DNA from 3 places in the Streptomyces sp. WAC03905 genome. Region 1 is predicted to be linked to each of the others. Evidence: riboswitches for the same ligand, from Rfam matches in the RefSeq annotation. Region 1 holds a riboswitch; each other region holds the start of a gene.
What was found. A riboswitch is a leader RNA that binds a small molecule or an ion and turns the genes downstream of it on or off. The one in region 1 is predicted to bind cyclic di-AMP.
Positions count from the first base shown of each region.

Region 2: another riboswitch for cyclic di-AMP. It lies ahead of AC2RP6_RS12185 (M23 family metallopeptidase); the one in region 1 lies ahead of AC2RP6_RS24045 (transglycosylase family protein).
Region 3: another riboswitch for cyclic di-AMP. It lies ahead of AC2RP6_RS08945 (M23 family metallopeptidase); the one in region 1 lies ahead of AC2RP6_RS24045 (transglycosylase family protein).

Region 1 is NZ_JBXYDZ010000003.1:4,762,325-4,767,924, reverse strand. It holds gene AC2RP6_RS24055 (FtsB family cell division protein) at 1-111, opposite strand, end outside; gene eno (phosphopyruvate hydratase) at 201-1,481, opposite strand; gene AC2RP6_RS24045 (transglycosylase family protein) at 1,760-2,464, opposite strand; cyclic di-AMP (ydaO/yuaA leader) riboswitch at 2,468-2,638, opposite strand; gene AC2RP6_RS24040 (transglycosylase family protein) at 2,919-3,986, opposite strand; gene AC2RP6_RS24035 (cytochrome P450 family protein) at 4,057-5,352, opposite strand; gene AC2RP6_RS24030 (globin domain-containing protein) at 5,533-5,600, shown strand, end outside.
Region 2 is NZ_JBXYDZ010000003.1:2,175,337-2,180,936, forward strand. It holds partial or broken gene AC2RP6_RS12170 (GNAT family N-acetyltransferase) at 1-592, opposite strand, end outside; gene AC2RP6_RS12175 (HPr family phosphocarrier protein) at 785-1,066, shown strand; gene AC2RP6_RS12180 (GntR family transcriptional regulator) at 1,355-2,029, opposite strand; gene AC2RP6_RS12185 (M23 family metallopeptidase) at 2,234-3,034, opposite strand; cyclic di-AMP (ydaO/yuaA leader) riboswitch at 3,048-3,206, opposite strand; gene AC2RP6_RS12190 (M16 family metallopeptidase) at 3,421-4,788, opposite strand; gene AC2RP6_RS12195 (M16 family metallopeptidase) at 4,809-5,600, opposite strand, start outside.
Region 3 is NZ_JBXYDZ010000003.1:1,384,102-1,389,701, forward strand. It holds gene AC2RP6_RS08940 (SGNH/GDSL hydrolase family protein) at 1-711, opposite strand, end outside; gene AC2RP6_RS08945 (M23 family metallopeptidase) at 875-1,855, opposite strand; cyclic di-AMP (ydaO/yuaA leader) riboswitch at 1,860-2,037, opposite strand; gene AC2RP6_RS08950 (tyrosine-protein phosphatase) at 2,349-3,140, shown strand; gene AC2RP6_RS08955 (aspartate aminotransferase family protein) at 3,169-4,575, opposite strand; gene hpnH (adenosyl-hopene transferase HpnH) at 4,572-5,600, opposite strand, start outside.

The DNA.
Region 1 (5,600 bases):
CACCTGCCGGCGCGACTGCGAGCGGTAGACGTGGGCCGCGGTCCGCTCACCGAGCTGCTTGAGCCGCGTGGCCGTGGAGAAGGTGGAGAACCGATCCCGGTTCCCGGCCATTGGTCCGCCTCCCCTAGGTACGCACTACGCAATACGTCCCCGCACACGGTACGGGACCGAGTGCGGGGACGTACGGAGGCAGAGCGTGATTAGCCCTTGAAGCGCGGGAAGGCGCTGCGGCCCGCGTACACCGCGGCGTCGTCGAGGATCTCCTCGATGCGCAGCAGCTGGTTGTACTTGGCGACGCGGTCCGAGCGGGCCGGGGCGCCGGTCTTGATCTGACCGCAGTTCACGGCGACGGCGAGGTCGGCGATGGTGACGTCCTCGGTCTCGCCGGAGCGGTGCGACATCATGCACTTGAAGCCGTTGCGCTGGGCCATCTCGACGGCGTCGAGGGTCTCGGTCAGCGAACCGATCTGGTTCACCTTCACGAGCAGGGCGTTCGCGGAGCCCTCCTCGATGCCGCGGGCCAGGCGCTCCGGGTTGGTGACGAACAGGTCGTCACCGACGATCTGGACCTTGGAGCCGAGGCGGTCGGTGATGGTCTTCCAGCCGTCCCAGTCGTCCTCGAACAGCGGGTCCTCGATGGAGACCAGCGGGTACGCCTCGACGAGCTCGGCGTAGTAGTCCGTCATCTCGGCGGCCGAGCGGGACTTGCCCTCGAACTCGTACTGGCCGTCCTTGTAGAACTCGGACGCGGCGACGTCGAGCGCGAGCGCGATGTCCGTGCCCGGGGTGTAGCCGGCCTGCTTGATGGCCTCGATGATGAGGTCGAGCGCGGCGCGGTTGGACTCCAGGTTCGGGGCGAAGCCGCCCTCGTCACCGAGACCGGTGGACAGGCCCTTGGTGTGCAGGACCTTCTTGAGGGTGTGGTAGACCTCGGCACCCCAGCGCAGCGCCTCGGAGAAGGACTCCGCGCCGATCGGGGCGATCATGAACTCCTGGATGTCGACGTTGGAGTCGGCGTGCGACCCACCGTTGAGGATGTTCATCATCGGAACGGGCAGCAGGTGCGCGTTCGGACCGCCGAGGTAGCGGAAGAGGGGGAGGTCGGAGGCCTCGGACGCGGCGTGCGCAACGGCGAGGGAGACGCCGAGGATGGCGTTGGCGCCGAGCGAGCCCTTGTTGTCGGTGGCGTCCAGGTCGAACATGGCCTGGTCGATCAGGCGCTGCTCGGTGGCGTCGTAGCCGACGAGCTCCGGGCCGATCTGCTCGATGACGGCGAGGACGGCCTTCTCGACACCCTTGCCCATGTAACGGTTGGGGTCACCGTCACGGAGCTCGATGGCCTCGAAGGCACCGGTGGAGGCGCCGGACGGAACGGCAGCACGGCCGGTGCTGCCGTCGTCGAGGCCCACCTCGACCTCGACCGTGGGGTTGCCTCGGGAGTCCAGGATTTCCCGGGCTACGACGACGTCGATGGACGGCACGAGCATCTCCTTCTGGGATGTGACGCTGGGTGTGCGGTGGCGTCAGGCCGTGGGATGGCCTGGCCGACTAGAGCCTAACCGGATCCGGGCACTCGCCCTGCCGACCGCCCGGGTCCTGGGACGAAAAAGGGCCCGAATACCCCTCTTCCCGGACATAGGACCCCGGGTGACGGGGGTTCCGCTGCCGCACACACCGCCGCCCGGCGCGTGGGGGGAAGGGCGCCGGGCGGTGGGAATTCTGCGCGTTGCGTACGCTTTTGCGGCTATTGCCGCAGCGGTCAGCTGAGCTTCAGCTTCTGACCCGGGAAGATCAGGTCGGCGTCCGAGACGATGTCCTTGTTCAGCTCGAACAGCTGCTGCCAGCCGCCCTTGACGCCGTTGGCCTCGGCGATGGTGCCCAGGGTGTCGCCGGCCTTCACCTCGTACGAGCCGTTGCCGGTCTTCGGCGCGGCCGGGGCCTCGGTGCGCTCGGAGCGGGTGACCGGGGCCTCGGCGCGCTTGGTCTCCTTCTTCGGCGCGGCCTTGGTCTCGGTCTTCTTGGTCTCGGTCTTCTTCGGCTCGGCCTTCGGCTTCGTGGAAGCCGGGGTCTCGGAGGAGCCGCCGGTGTACGAGGAGTTCGACAGGCCCTTGCCGCAGTGCGGCCAGGCGCCCTTGCCCTGCTTCTTCAGGACCTTCTCGGCCACGGCTATCTGCTGCGCCTTCGAGGCCTGGTTGGCCTGCGCGGCGTACGACTTGCCGCCGAACGACGCCCACGTGGAGGACGAGAACTGCAGGCCGCCGTAGTAGCCGTTGCCCGTGTTGATGGCCCAGTTGCCACCGGACTCGCACTGCGCGACCTTGTCCCACTCGGACGCGGTGGCGGCACTGGCGGCGCCCGCGGTCATCAGGGGGGCGGCGACGGCCACACCGGCGACACCTGCGAGCGTGACGATGCGGACGGCCTTGGAGCCGCGACGGTGCTTGCCCTTGCCGGAAAGCAGCATGAGGTTTCTCCTCACCGACGCCTACGAGGTGAGCTGTCGGGTTCGGGCCCGTGAGTGCCCGGCGGTGCGACCTAGCGCACCGCTTAACCCCAAGCCGCTGCACGACCGTCTCTCAACGGCCGCTCGCGGCACCTACCTTGGGTCCCCCGCTCCTGCCTTCGGCGCTTTACGCGACGACTGTTCCCCCCGTCCGCCGGCAGGACTCGGCGATGCGGTCGAAGGAGCTCGCGGTGGCGAGCGATTCAGAAGGTAGACACAGCTCTCCCCGATGTTCAACGAGGAACATCGGGGAGAAAGGGCCCCTACTTGCGCTCTCCGCAGGGGTGTTTGCGCAGGTGAGACCGGGGTTTGCGGAAGCCCCCGGGCGGGACACGCCAGTTGACCGGAAGAGACACATGTCTCACTTGCCGAAAACAGACAATCAAGGTCTTTCCGGGCGAACCAACTGTCCTTATTACGTGGTTAGATCCAGGTTCTGCCCGGGCTTGATCAGGTCGGCGTCCTCACCGATGACCTGCTCGTTGGCCGCATAGAGGCCGCTCCAGCCGCCCTTCACGCCCTTGGCAACCGCGATGGTCGCCAGGCTGTCGCCCGCCTGCACCGTGTAGACGGGGTCCGACACGGCGTCAGACGGGGCGCTCTCCTCGGGGGAGGGCGCACCGCGGTGCTTGCCGTTGCCCTCGACGGGTGTGGCGCCCGGGGCCTCCGGGGTCTCCGGGGTCGCCGGGGTCGTCGGTGCCACGGGGGCGGTCGGGTCGGACGGGGACGGGCTCGGGGTGACCGGCGGGGTCGTGGGCGTCGTCGGAGCCGTCGGGTCGGCCGGGTCCGACGGGAGGACCGGGGCCGTCGGGTCGGTGGGGCCGACCGGCGGGGTCGTCGGGTCGGTCGGGACGACCGGGGTGCCCGGGTCGGCCGGAGGCGTCGTCGGGACGTCGGGCGCGGGCATGACGGGCAGCCCGAGGGACGGCGCGTCGGGGATCAGGAAGGGGGTGCCCGAGGGGCTCGGGGTCTCCTCGGTCGACAGCCCGAAGTCGGTCGCCGGCTTGCCGCCCTTGGTGGACGGAACCGCGTCGTCCGGCCGGGACGGGGCGGGGCCCACCGCGGTGGGGCTGCCGGGCAGACCGGGGTCGACGACCGCGGCCGGACCCTGCTGGTCGAGCCCGGCGGAGGCCGCGCACAGCGGCCAGGCCTGCGGCCCCTGCGAGGCCAGCACGCGCTCGGCCACCGCTATCTGCTGCGAGCGGCTCGCGAGGTCGGCCCGCTCCGCGAAGTCCAGACCGCCGGCGTTCTGCCACTGCTCCTGGGTGAACTGGAGGCCGCCGTAGGCGCCACTGCCGAAGTTGGCGCTCCACGAGCCGCCGCTCTCGCACTCGGCCACCTTGTCCCAGGTGGTGGTTTCGGCAGCGGTGGCGCTGGTGGCGGCGAGCAGCGGCATGGCCAGCGCAGAGCCAGTGACTCCGGCTGTGACGACCAGCGCGGGGACCTGGCGGGGGCGTCTGTGACGGCCGTTCCCGGAGAGCATGAGGGATCACCTTTCGCATAACAGCGGGGTAACGGCAGAACCTAGCGGCCTTCGAACGATTGTCACAAGTTCAAGCAGGATCTGACTTTTCATCAGATCCCGCGCAAGTGTTTTGAACCGTGAAGCGAACGGGAAGAGTACGAAGCCCTCGCATGATCAACCCCCCACGCCAGCGCAGCTCTTGGGGCGGAACGGCGAGTTCCAGGTCAGGCAGGCGCGTCAGCAGGGTCGCGAGCGCGGTCTGTCCTTCGAGCCGGGCCAGCGGTGCGCCCAGGCAGTAGTGGATGCCGTGCCCGTATCCGAGGTGCTGGTTGTCGGTCCTGGAGAGGTCGAGGGTGTCCGGGTCGGCGAACCGCTCGGGGTCCCGGTCGGCGGCCGCGAGGACGACCAGGACCGGGTCGCCGGTCTCGACGCGCTCGCCGCCGAGGGTCAGCGGCTCGGTGGCGAACCGCCACGTCGCCAGCTCCACGGGGCCGTCGTAGCGCAGGAGTTCCTCGACACCGGTGGACAGCAGCTCGTTCTCCCCCGCGGCCAGGGAGGCCTGCAGGCGCTCGCGCTGGACGGGGTTCATGAAGAGGGAGTGGACGCCGTTGCCGATGAGGTTGACGGTCGTCTCGAAGCCGGCGAAGAGCAGGATGAAGGCCATCGCGGTGGCCTCGCCCTCCGTCAGATGGTCGCCGTGGTCGCTCGCGCGGATCAGGTCGGAGATCAGGTCGTCGCCCAGATCATCCCTTTTGCGATGGATGAGCTCACCGAGGTAGGTGCGCATCTGCTTCACCGACCGGGCGACCCCGCCCCGCGGACCGCCGCCGTGGCGGATCATCATCCCGGCCCAGTCGCGGAAGTCGTCCTGGTCCTCACGCGGTACGCCGAGCATCTCGCAGATGGCGTAGATGGGGAGCGGGAACGCGAACTCGTGGATGAGGTCCGCCTCCCCCCTCCCCGCGAAGGCGTCGATCAGGTGGTCGGTGAGCGCCTGCACCCGCGGGGTGAACTCCGCGACCCTGCGCGGGGTGAACGCCTTCGACACCAGGCGCCGCAGCCGGGTGTGGTCCGGCGGGTCGATGTTCAGCAGGTGGGTCATCAGCTCCGCCTTGCGCTCCCCCGGGATGCCGGTCTTGCCCTTGGCGTGCGCGGGCTCCGCGTGGTGCGCCGGATTCTTGCTGAGCCGCTGGTCGGCGAGGGCCTGACGGGCGTCCGCGTAACGGGTGACGAGCCAGGCCTCGACGCCGCTCGGGAGCTTCGTGCGGTGCACCGGGGAGTGCTCCCGCAGCCATGCGTAGGCCGGGTAGGGGTCGGTCGCGAACTCCCACGTGAAGAGTTCGGGCGCCGCGCCGCCGGAGGGAGTGGACGACTGATCGTGCATGCCGACGACAGTAGCCGCCGCGCACCGGCGGCCCGGTACGGGCCGCGGCCCGCCGGCCCGTCATCCCATATGACTGCTTCGTCGAGGCTGTCCGCAGATCGGACGACGCTTGACCTCGCCCCGTCCGGCACTCCTACTTTCGGTCGTGTGGATGTGAGGATCTTGAAAAGCAGTTTCGCGGTGGTCGAGCGACGGGCCGAGCACGCCGTCAAGTTCTTCTACTCGCACCTGTTCTGGCACAACCCCGG
Region 2 (5,600 bases), 2.6 Mb from region 1:
GCTCGCGGGCGCGCTGCACGGCGAGGGACTCGGCGGTGGGTTCGAGGTCGAGGGTGAGGTGGACGGAGCCGTCCTCGAAGCTGCGCCTCTGCTGGTAGCCGACGTCCGTGAACACCTTGATCATCTTGGTGTTCGCGGGCAGCACCTCGGCGGCGAACCGGCGGATGCCGCGCTCGCGGGCCACGGCCCCGATGTGTTCGAGGAGCGCTGAGGCGACGCCGCGGCCCTGGTGGGCGTCCTGGACGAGGAAGGCGACCTCGGCCTCGTCGGCGGGTGCGGAAGCGGGGCGGCCGTCCGGGCCGATGCGGTCGTAGCGGACGGTGCCGATGAACTCCTCGCCGATGGTCGCGGCGAGACCCACCCGGTCCACGTAGTCGTGGTGCGTGAAGCGGTGCACGTCGCGGTCGGAGAGGCGGGGGTAGGGCGCGAAGAAGCGGTAGTACTTCGACTCGTCGGAGACCTGCTCGTAGAAGCTGACGAGACGGCCGGCGTCCTGGGTGGTGATGGGCCTGATCCGGGCGGTGCCGCCGTCGCGGAGGACGACGTCGGCCTCCCAGTGGGCCGGGTAGGACGGGTCCGACTCTATGGTCATGCGCATACCTTACGGCCGGAGGGGGCCGGACAGCGCTCGCGCGGCGCAGTAGGCAAGCCGGGACGAACCGGTGCAAGCTGGGGACGCTCGTCCAGCGGCGACATCAGGGATTCAGGCCGAGGGCCGGTCCGAGCATTCGGGGCGCCGTGAGAGACTGGTCTAGACAACCGTAAGAACCTGAAGGGCATCACCATGGCAGAGCGCCGCGTCAACGTCGGGTGGGCCGAGGGCCTGCACGCTCGTCCCGCCTCGATCTTCGTCCGTGCGACGACCGCTTCCGGCGTCCCGGTGACCATCGCGAAGTCCGGCGGCGACCCCGTCAACGCCGCCTCCATGCTGGCGGTGCTGGGCCTGGGCGCCCAGGGCGGCGAGGAGATCGTCCTCGCCTCCGAGGCCGAGGGCGCGGAGGCCGCACTGGACCGCCTCGCGAAGCTGGTCGCCGAGGGCCTCGAAGAGCTGCCCGAGACGGTCTGACCCTTCGGGTTCACCCGGACACGTCCGCCGGAGCCGCGGTCCTCACGAGAGGGCCGCGGCTCCGGCGTGTGCGCGCAGACCCGGGAGCGGGCGCGGCTCGGACGCAAGCGCGCAATCGGCCAAGTGCGCAGTCACGCACGTGCGCAATCGGCCGGAGTTCACGGAATGCATGCGGCCGGCGATCCCGACGGCGCCGCGCATCGTTTCCGGGCGCTGCGCGTGAATTCGGCGCGGCGAATCGTCGCGCCCCGGAATTCTCGCGATTCCACCCTTCGTATACGGCTCCTGTTAATGCCGACCGCCCGACATGTTTACGGCAGGTTGCGAAGTGCTCACCGGCCACCGCCGCAACCGGTGCGCGGCGGCCGCGCGATCGGCGTGGACCACGGCCAGGTTCCGCGCCCGCTCGGCGTCGCCGCGCGCCACGGCGTCGACGATCGCGCCGTGCTCCGCCCAGGACTCCGCGGGCCGGGCCGGTGCCTCCACCACGAACATCCACGCCACCTTGTGCCGCATCTGGGTGAGCAGCGCGATCAGCCCGGGGCTGCCGGACGCCTGCGCGAGCGTCTCGTGGAACCAGGCCCCGAGGGCCCGCAGGTCCTCGCCCTGGCCTCGCCGGGCCCGCTCCTGACCCAGCCTGACCAGCCCCCGCAGCACCTTGAGGTGCGCGTCGGTGCGGCGCCTGGCGGCCCGGGACGCCGCCAGCGGCTCCAGCAGCATCCGCAGCTCCAGCAGGTCCGCCGCCTCCTGCGGGGTCGGCTCGGCCACCGCGGCCCCGGCGTGGCGGCGCGTGGTCACGAAGCCTTCGGACTCCAGGGTGCGCAGGGCCTCGCGCACCGGCACCCGCGAGACGCCGTACCGGCGGGCCAGGACCTCCTCGGTGAGCCGGCCGCCCGGCTCGAACACTCCGGAGACGATGTCGTCGCGAATTGCCGTGCATACCGCGTGGGCAGGAATACGCAAGACCGAACCTCCGCCTGTTTCCGACCGCCAGCCCTCGTGCACGCGCGTCACGCGCGCACGGAGACTCCATTGCAGCACAGCAATATTTCGAGAGCGGACGTAAATCCGAAACATTGCAGAGGAAGGCGAAAACACGAAGACCCCGGCTCGGGAGGCGGGGTCTTCGTGAAGCGGGTGCGCGGTGCTCGGTGAGCCGCGGACGGGTCAGAGGCTGACGCCGTGCGAGCGCAGGTACGAGATCGGGTCGATGTCCGAGCCGTACTGCGAGCCGGTGCGGGCCTCGAAGTGCAGGTGCGGGCCGCTGGAGTTGCCGGTGGAGCCCGACAGGCCGATCTGCTGGCCCGGGGTGACCTGCTGGCCGACGGAGACGTTCAGCGAGGACATGTGGCCGTACTGCGTGAACGTGCCGTCGTTGTGCTTGATGACGACGTTGTTGCCGTACGCGCCGCCCCAGCCGGCCTCGACGACGGTACCGAAGCCCACCGCGTGGACCGAGGTGCCGGAGGCGGCGTGGAAGTCGATGCCGGTGTGGCTGCCGGAGGACCACATGCCGCCGCCCGCCTTGTACTGCGTGCTGACGTAGGAGTCGTCGAGCGGGGAGACGAAGGTGTTGAGGCGCTTGCGCTCCTCCTCGCGGGCGGCGCGCTCGGCGGCCTCGCGCTCCGCCTTCGCCTTGGCCTCGGCGAGGCGCTTGGCCTCGGCGGCCTTCTGCTTGGCGTCGGCCTCGGCCTGGGCCTTGGCCGCGGCGTGCTCGGCGGCACGCTGCTGGGCCTCGGCCTGGTCCTCGATGTCGCCCGCCAGGTCCTCGGCGACGACGACGGCACCCAGCCCGTTCTCCGGGGCGGAGCTGCTGTGGTTGTCCGCGGCGAAGGCCGGGGCGGCGAGGGAGCCGACCACGCCCGTGGTGGCGATCGCGGCGATACCGGCGTAGCCGGCGGTCTTCTTGCTCAGGCGGCTGGAACCACGGTGCTTGCCGGTACCAGCGGGACGACTGCCAAACGCCATGAAGGGTTTGATCCTTTCCTTCCTTCTCGCCTACCGGGTTAGCTGACGGGTTCGGAGCAGGAAGGTCTCCTACGGGCCTCCTCTTGCGAGGGGGTCCGATTCACCCCAGGGACTGATGTGGGTCCCCGGCTCCCCAGGCTCGCGCCTGACGGGGACTCGGCGATCGCTGTCCGGTGCCGCGGGTGCGGCGGGCACAACTGACGGACAGCACGCATGACGCTAGGCGGATCATCAGTCAATCGCCAAACAGACGCGCCTTTTTGTTGCGTACGCCACATCCCATACGAGCAACCTCGCCACTAAACGGACAAAAGGGGTTCCGGCGGAAAGCCGCCGGAACCCCTTGAAAGGTGCGTCAGTTGCCCGTCATCCGGGCTTGCGCGACGTCAGTTGGTGACGACCGCGACGTCACCGATCCCGAGGGCCCGCACGGGCTCCTCGATCACCGCGGCGTCGCCCACCAGGATCGTGACCAGGCGGTCCGCCGGGAAGGCCTGTACGACGGCCGTGGTGGCCTCCACCGTCCCGGTTTCGGCCAACTGCGCGTACAGCTGCGCCTGGTAGTCGTCCGGCAGCTCCTGCTCGACCTGGTCGGCCAGGGTGCCCGCGACCGAGGCGGCCGTCTCGAACTTCAGCGGGGCCACGCCCACCAGGTTCTGCACGGCCACGTCGCGCTCGGCGTCGGTCAGACCGTCCTCCGCGAGGGTGCGCAGCACCTTCCAGAGGTCCTCCAGCGCCGGGCCGGTGTTGGGGGTGTCCACCGAGCCGCTGATGGCGAGCATGGAGGCGCCCTTGCCGTCGGCGGTGGAGCGCAGCACCTGCCCGAAGGCGCGCACGCCGTAGGTGTACCCCTTCTCCTCGCGCAGCACCTTGTCCAGGCGGGAGGTGAGGGTGCCGCCCAGGCAGTACGTACCCAGCACCTGGGCCGCCCAGACGCGGTCGTGGCGGTCCGGCCCGATGCGCCCGATCAGCAGCTGCGTCTGGACCGCGCCCGGCCGGTCGACGATGACCACGCGGCCGGTGTCGTCCGCGGTCACCGGCGGCACGGGGCGCGCCTCGGCGGTGTCACCGGTCCAGGCGCCCAGGGTGTCGGCCAGTACGGCGTCCAGGTCGATGCCGGTCAGGTCGCCGACGACCACCGCGGTGGCGGTGGCGGGCCGCACGTGGGCCTCGTAGAAGGCGCGCACGGCCGCGGAGTCGATCCGGGCGACCGTCTCCTCGGTGCCCTGGCGCGGCCGGGACATCCGCAGGGACGCCGGGAAGAGCTCCTTGGAGAGCTGCTTGGCGGCGCGGCGCTGAGGGTTGGCCAGCTCGTGCGGGATCTCGTCGAGCCGGTTGCGCACCAGCCGGTCCACCTCGGCGTCGGCGAAGGCCGGCGCGCGCAGTGCCTCGGCGAGCAGGCCCAGCGCCTTGGCCAGCCGGGAGGCGGGCACCTCCAGGGAGACCCGCAGGCCCGGGTGGTCGGCGTGGGCGTCGAGGGTGGCTCCGCAGCGCTCCAGTTCGGCCGCGAACTCCTCGGCGGAGTGCTTGTCGGTGCCCTCCGACAGGGCGCGCGCCATGATGGTCGCCACGCCGTCCAGGCCCTCGGGCTCGGCGTCGAGGGGCGCGGTGAGGTTCATCTCGACCGCGACGACCTGCTGGCCCGGCCGGTGGCAGCGCAGCAGGGTCAGCCCGTTGGGCAGCGTCGCGCGCTCGGGGGCCGGAAAGGCCCACGGCTGCGGCTCGCCGGCCTGCGGGCGCGGGTGGAAGGTCATCGTGACGGCTGCGGTGTCGCTCACTGCTCCGCCCCTTCGTTCTCGTCGCTGTCGGCGTTCTCTTCGCCCTCTGCGGCCTCGGCCGCGAGGGGCTCGTAGACGAGCACCACGCGGTTGTCCGGTCGCAGTCGGGCCGCGGCCACGGCCTGCACCTCCTCGGCGGTGACGTCGAGCACGCGCCGGACGGCGGTGAGGGCCAGCTGCGGGTCGCCGAACAGCACCGCGTACCGGCACAGTTCGTCGGCGCGGCCGGCCACCGTGCTCAGCCGGTCCAGCCATTCGCGTTCCAGCTGGGCCTGGGCGCGCTCCATCTCCTCGGCGGTGGGGCCCTCGGCGGCGAACCGCGCGAGCTCCTCGTCGACGGCCGCCTCGATGGCGGGGATCTCGACCCCGCTGGAGGTCTTGACGTCCAGCCAGCCGAGCGACGGCGCGCCGGCCAGGCGCAGCACGCCGAAGCCCGCGGCGACGGCGGTCTGGTCGCGGCGTACCAGGCGGTTGTGCAGCAGCGAGGACTCGCCGCCGCCCAGGATGGTCAGCGCCACGTCGGCGGCGTCGCACTCGCGGGTGCCGTCGTGCGGCAGCCGGTAGGCGGCCATCAGCGCGCGGGCCGGGACGTCCTCGACGATCTCCTCGCGCAGCTGCTCGCCGATGATGTCGGGCAGCGAGCCGTCGCGGGGCGGCTGCTTGCCGTCGTGCGAGGGGATGGTGCCGAAGTACTTCTCGATCCAGGCGAGCGTCTGCTCGGGGTCGATGTCACCCACGACCGACAGCACCGCGTTGTTGGGCGCGTAGTACGTACGGAAGAAGGTGCG
Region 3 (5,600 bases), 3.4 Mb from region 1:
CCACGGCACCAGGTACTCGCGGGCCCACTGGATGTTGTCGCGGGTCACGTCCACCGAGCCGCGCGGGCGCAACAGCGGCCACGGCTGGTCGGGGTCGGCGGGGACCTCCAGGCCGAGCACCTGCGCGGCGCGCAGGGCGACGCGGGTGTGACCTTCGGGAGACAGGTGCAGCCGGTCGGCGTCCCAGGCGCGGCGGTCCTGCACGGACCTCAGCGACCAGAGGTCGAGGACCGGGCAGTCGTAGCGGTCGGCGATGGCGCGCACGTGCGCGCTGTACGTGGCGACCTTGCCGCGCAGGTGCTTGAGTACGGGCACCCCCCGGGTGTCGAAGCCGGTGGTGATCATGACCTGGCCGACGGCCCCGGTGAGGTCGGCCACGGCCGCCTCGAACCGTTCCGCCACGTCGTCGGGGTCGCTGCCGGGCCGGATGATGTCGTTGCCGCCCGCGCAGAAGGTGACCAGGTCCGGGGCGAGGGCCTTGGCCCTCGGTACCTGGTCCGCCACGATCTGGTCGAGGAGCTTCCCGCGTACCGCGAGGTTCGCGTACCGGAAGTCGTGCTCGTCGCGCTGATCGGCCAGGAGCACGGCGAGCCGGTCCGCCCAGCCGAGAAAAGAATCACCCGGCCCCGGGTCCCCCACGCCCTCTGTGAAGCTGTCCCCGATCGCCGCGTACGAGCCGATGGTCTTGAGTTTCGTCGTCGTCGCTGCCACGAGAACCCATCCTTCACTCCCGCGAGCAACCTACGCCAACGTAATGAGGGGTTGACGGGCCGTGATCTGTACCACGCCGGGCATAAGGAATAAGTACACGTGGGGCCGGGACCCCCCTCGGGTCCCGGCCCCACGCGTGTCGGTGCTCCGTCGGCCGGTGCCGTCAGAGGCTGGCGCCCTTCGAGCGGAGGTAGGCGATCGGGTCCATGTCCGAGCCGTAGGAGGGGCTCGTGCGGATCTCGAAGTGCAGGTGCGGGCCGGTCGAATTGCCCGTGGAGCCGGAGAGGCCGATGCTCTGGCCGGCCGTGACGCTCTGCCCGGAGGAGACGGACAGCTGGGAGAGGTGGGCGTACTGGGAGTACTTGCCGTCCGCGTGGCGGATGACGACCTCGTTGCCGTACGCGCCGCTCCAGCCGGCGGAGACGACGGTGCCCGCGCCGACGGCCTTGACGGTGGTGCCCATGGCGGCGATGAAGTCGACGCCGGTGTGGTAGCCGGAGGACCACATGGCGCCGGCGACCTTGTACTGGGTGGAGATGCCGCCGCCGACCGGGGCCACGAAGCCGGAGCCGGCGGGTCGCGCGGCGGGGGCCTCGGCCGGGGCCTGGGGGGCGGATTCCCGCGGCGCCTGCGGGGCGGCGGCCCGGCCGGCCGGCTTCTGCGCCTTCGGGGCCGTCTTCGGGGCGGCCTGCGGGGCGGCCTCGGGGGCGGTGCGCGGGGCGGGGACGGCGTCGGCCGGGGAGGCCTCGCCGCGGCCGCCGAGGGTCAGCTTCAGGCCGGGGTGGATCAGCGACGGGTCGGCGCCGACCGCCTCGCGGTTCTCGGCGTACAGCCGCTGCCAGCCGCCGGGGAGGTTGCGCTCCGCGGCGATCTCGGACAGGCAGTCGCCGGGGACGACCGTGTAGACGGTCGGCGCGGCCTGCACGGCGGTCGCGGGAGCGGCGGGCGCGGCCCGGAGTGCGGCGGGGGCCTGCGCGGCGACCGCGGGTGCGACGGCGGGGGCCGCTGCCGGGGCGCCGGCCGCGTGGGCGCCGGCGGCACCGAGCAGCGGCAGGGCGAGGGCCGCTCCGCCGGTGCCTGCGGCCGCGAATCCGCGGGGAAGGGAAAGGGACTTGGGACGGCGGTGCTTACCCTTTGCAGGCATGGCGGATTCCTCTCCGGCGCCTGCGAGGTGAGCTGTCGGGTTCGGACTGGAGATGTCCGGCCGTACATGTACGGGACATGAACGGCTTCACCCCGAGCCGTTCCGGAGAAAAGATCTCCGGAACGGCGGCCTACCTGGTTCCCCCGCTCCTGCCGCGCGAAATGGTTCGGTTGCGGTTTCCGGGCGGCGGCAGGATTCGGCGGTCCACCCGGATCGATCGCGAAGGTAATCCCTTGCGGGCACGCCGAACAAGCCGCGAATTCCCTGACGGATTAACAGGCATGAGGGGCCGCCGGAATTCCGGTCACCCTCCGTCCATTCCGCTCCGTCAACAGCCGTCCCCACCGGGCCATTCGGTCCGGGCGATCAGGCACTCACGGTCACCGTATGATCTGGCTCACGGGGACGTGCCCGATCTCGCCTCCGGTGATGGCAAGTTGGCGCCAAGTAGCTCAATTCGGACAGTGGCCACGCGAGAGGCGGAGGGGTTCTCTTGACCCAGCAGATACAGGAGCCGGAGCTGACCGGGGTGCGCAATTTCCGTGATGTGGGCGGATTGCCGACTTCTGATGGACGAACGGTCGGGACGGGACGACTCTTCCGAAGCGGACATCTCGCACATGCCACCGAAACCGATGCAGAGTTCCTGGGCTCGCTCGGACTCCACACCATCTTCGACTTCCGCAACGGCGCCGATCACGCCCTGGAGGGCCCGGACGTCGAACTGCCCGGCGTACGGAACGTCAACATCCCGCTCTCGGACCCGGCGGACGGCCGGGAGTTCTGGCGGCTGGTCCGTGACGGCGACCTGGACCGGCTCCGCGTGATCCTGGGCGACGGCAGGGCGGCGGCCCGGATGTCGGACTCCTACCGCCGGATCATCCGCGAGCGCACGGCCGAGCACGGCCGGGTCGTCCGCGCCATCGCCGAGGACAGCGTCCCCGCGCTCCTGCACTGCGCGGCCGGCAAGGACCGGGCGGGCCTGTCCGTCGCCGTCACCCTCCTCGCGGTCGGCGTCGAGCGCGAGGCGATCGTGGCGGACTACCTGGAGTCCAACGCCCCCCACCGCCGCTACCGGGTGCGCCGCAGCTCCGCGTCCCCTGAGGCCCGCTCGCCCGAGGTGATGGAGCTGCTCGCGCCGCTCTTCGACGCCCGCGCCGAGTACCTGGTCGCCGCCTTCGACACCATCGACGAGGGCTGGGGCGGGGTGGACCGCTACCTGGCGGAGGGCCTCGGGCTGACCCCCGAGACCCTCGACCGGCTCCGCGACCGGCTGCTGGTCTGATCGCGCCGCCAGCGGGCGGCGCAGGCCGTCAGCGCGCCGCGACGGCCTGCTTCACCAGCGTCCTGCCGAAGTCCCACATCAGGCCCGAGCCCCCGTGCGCCTCGTCCATGACCTCGCGGAAGGCACCGACGAACCGGTCGACGTCCCGCTCGTCCAGCACCAGCGGCGGAATCAGCTTGATCACCTCCAGGTGGTCCCCGGAGACCTGGGTGAGGATGCGGTGCTTCTGCAGCAGCGGCACCACGACCATCTGCGCGAAGAGGCCCTTGCGGGCCGCCTGGAGCATCGTCCAGCGGCTGCGCAGGCCCAGCGAGGACGGGCGGCCGAACTCGATGCCGATCATCAGCCCGCGCCCGCGCACCTCGTGGAGCAACTCGTAGTCGTCCACCAGGGCGGCGAGCCGTCCGCGCAGCAGGTCGCCCGTGGCCCGCGCTCGGGCGACGAGCGCCTCGTCCTCCATGACGGAGAGCACCGCGAGCCCGGCCGCCATCGCCTGCGCGTTGGACCCGAAGCTCGCCGAGTGCACGAGCACCCGGTCCATCGACGAGTAGACCTTCTTGAAGATCCAGTCCTTGCCCAGGGTCGCGCCGACCGGCACGTAGCCGCCCGACAGCGCCTTGGCGACGCACACCAGGTCGGGCTCGACGCCGGGCTCGTGCTGGTACGCGTAGAAGTCGCCGGTGCGTCCCAGTCCGGTCTGCACCTCGTCCGCGATCAGCAGCGCCTTGTGCCGGTGCAGCAGCTCCTGAGCGGCGAGCAGGAAGCCGGGCGGGGCGGCGAGGACCCCCTTGCCCTGGATCGGCTCGACGACGAGGGCCGCCACGTCGCCGCGCTTCAGCTCCCGCTCCAAGGCGGCCAGGTCGCCCAGCGCGATCTCGGTGTCGGGCAGCAGGGGGCCGAAGCCGTCCCGGAACCCGCCCTCGCCGTTGACCGAGAGCGAGCCGGTCGTCAGCCCGTGGAAGGCGTGGTCGCAGTAGAGGATCCTGGGCCGCCCGGTGGCGTAACGGGCGAACTTCAGCGCGGTCTCGACCGCCTCGGTGCCGCTGTTGCCGAAGAAGACCCGGTCCAGGTGCGGGCTGTACGAAAGGAGCTTCTCCGCCAGCAGTCCGGGCAGCGGCTGGCAGTCGAAGCGGGTGAGGTCGGCCAGCTGGGCGTCCAGGACGTCGTGCAGGGCCTTGCGGACGACCGGGTGGTGGCGGCCCAGGCCCATCACCCCGAATCCGGCCAGCATGTCGAGGTAGTCGTTGCCGTCGGCGTCCCAGAAGTGGGCCCCCTCGGCCCGCTCGTAGACCTTGTCGAAGCCGATGGTGTGCAGCATCCGGGGCAGTTGGTGGTTGAGGTGGCGGGCATGCAGCTCGTAGCGCTCCGCCCCGCGCGCGGCGAGCAGGGCGCCGAGGTCGAACCCGGCGCCCCGCCCCTGGTCCGCCGGACTCATGCCGACCTGTCCCGGTTGCCTCCGACCGTCTCCCGGGCGGCCCGCAGGGATTCCTTGAGGGATCCCATGGTGGCGAGGACGGCGGTCGGCTCGTAGCCGCAGTGCGCCATGCAGTTCGCGCAGCGCGGGTCCTTTCCGCGGCCGTACTTGTTCCAGTCGGTGCCCTCTACGAGTTCCCGGTACGTGGGCACGTAGCCGTCGCTCATCAGGTAGCAGGGGCGCTGCCAGCCGAAGAGGGAGTAATTCGGAATGGCCCAGGCCGTGCAGGGGAAATCGGCCTTCCCTTCCAGGAAGTCCAGGAAGAGCGGGGAGTGGTTGAGCCTCCAGCGCCGCCGGTTTCCGCCCGCGAAGGCCTTCCTGAAGAGATCGCGGGTCTGGTCGACGCCCAGGAAGTGCTCCTGGTCCGGTGCCTTTTCGTAGGCATAGGCGGGCGAGATCATCATTTCGTCGACCTGGAGGTCGTCGTTGAGGAAGTTGAGCACCTCGATGATGGTCTGCGGGGTGTCGGTGTTGAAGAAGGTGGAGTTCGTGGTGACCCGGAATCCGCGCCGCTTCGCCTCCTTGATGGCTTCGACCGCCTCGTCGAAGACGCCCTCCTTCGCCACCGATTCGTCGTGGCGTTCGCGCAGCCCGTCGATGTGCACCGCGAAGGCGAAGTACGGGGAGGGGGTGAACTTCTCGATCTTCTTGCGCAGCAGCATGGCGTTGGTGCAGAGGAAGACGTACTTCCGCCGGGCCACCAATTGCCGCACGATCTCGTGGATCTGCGGGTGCATCAAGGGCTCGCCGCCCGCGATGGACACCATGGGCGCACCGGATTCCAGCACGGCGCCGACCGCCTGGGCCACCGGCATGCGCTGCTTGAGCACCCCGGCCGGGTGCTGGATCTTCCCGCACCCCTCACAGGCCAGGTTGCACGCGTAGAGGGGCTCCAGCTCGACGATCAGCGGGAACTTCTCACGCTTGCGGAGCTTCTGTTCGAGCAGATAGGTCCCGACCCTGATGGTCTGGCGCAGCGGCATGGC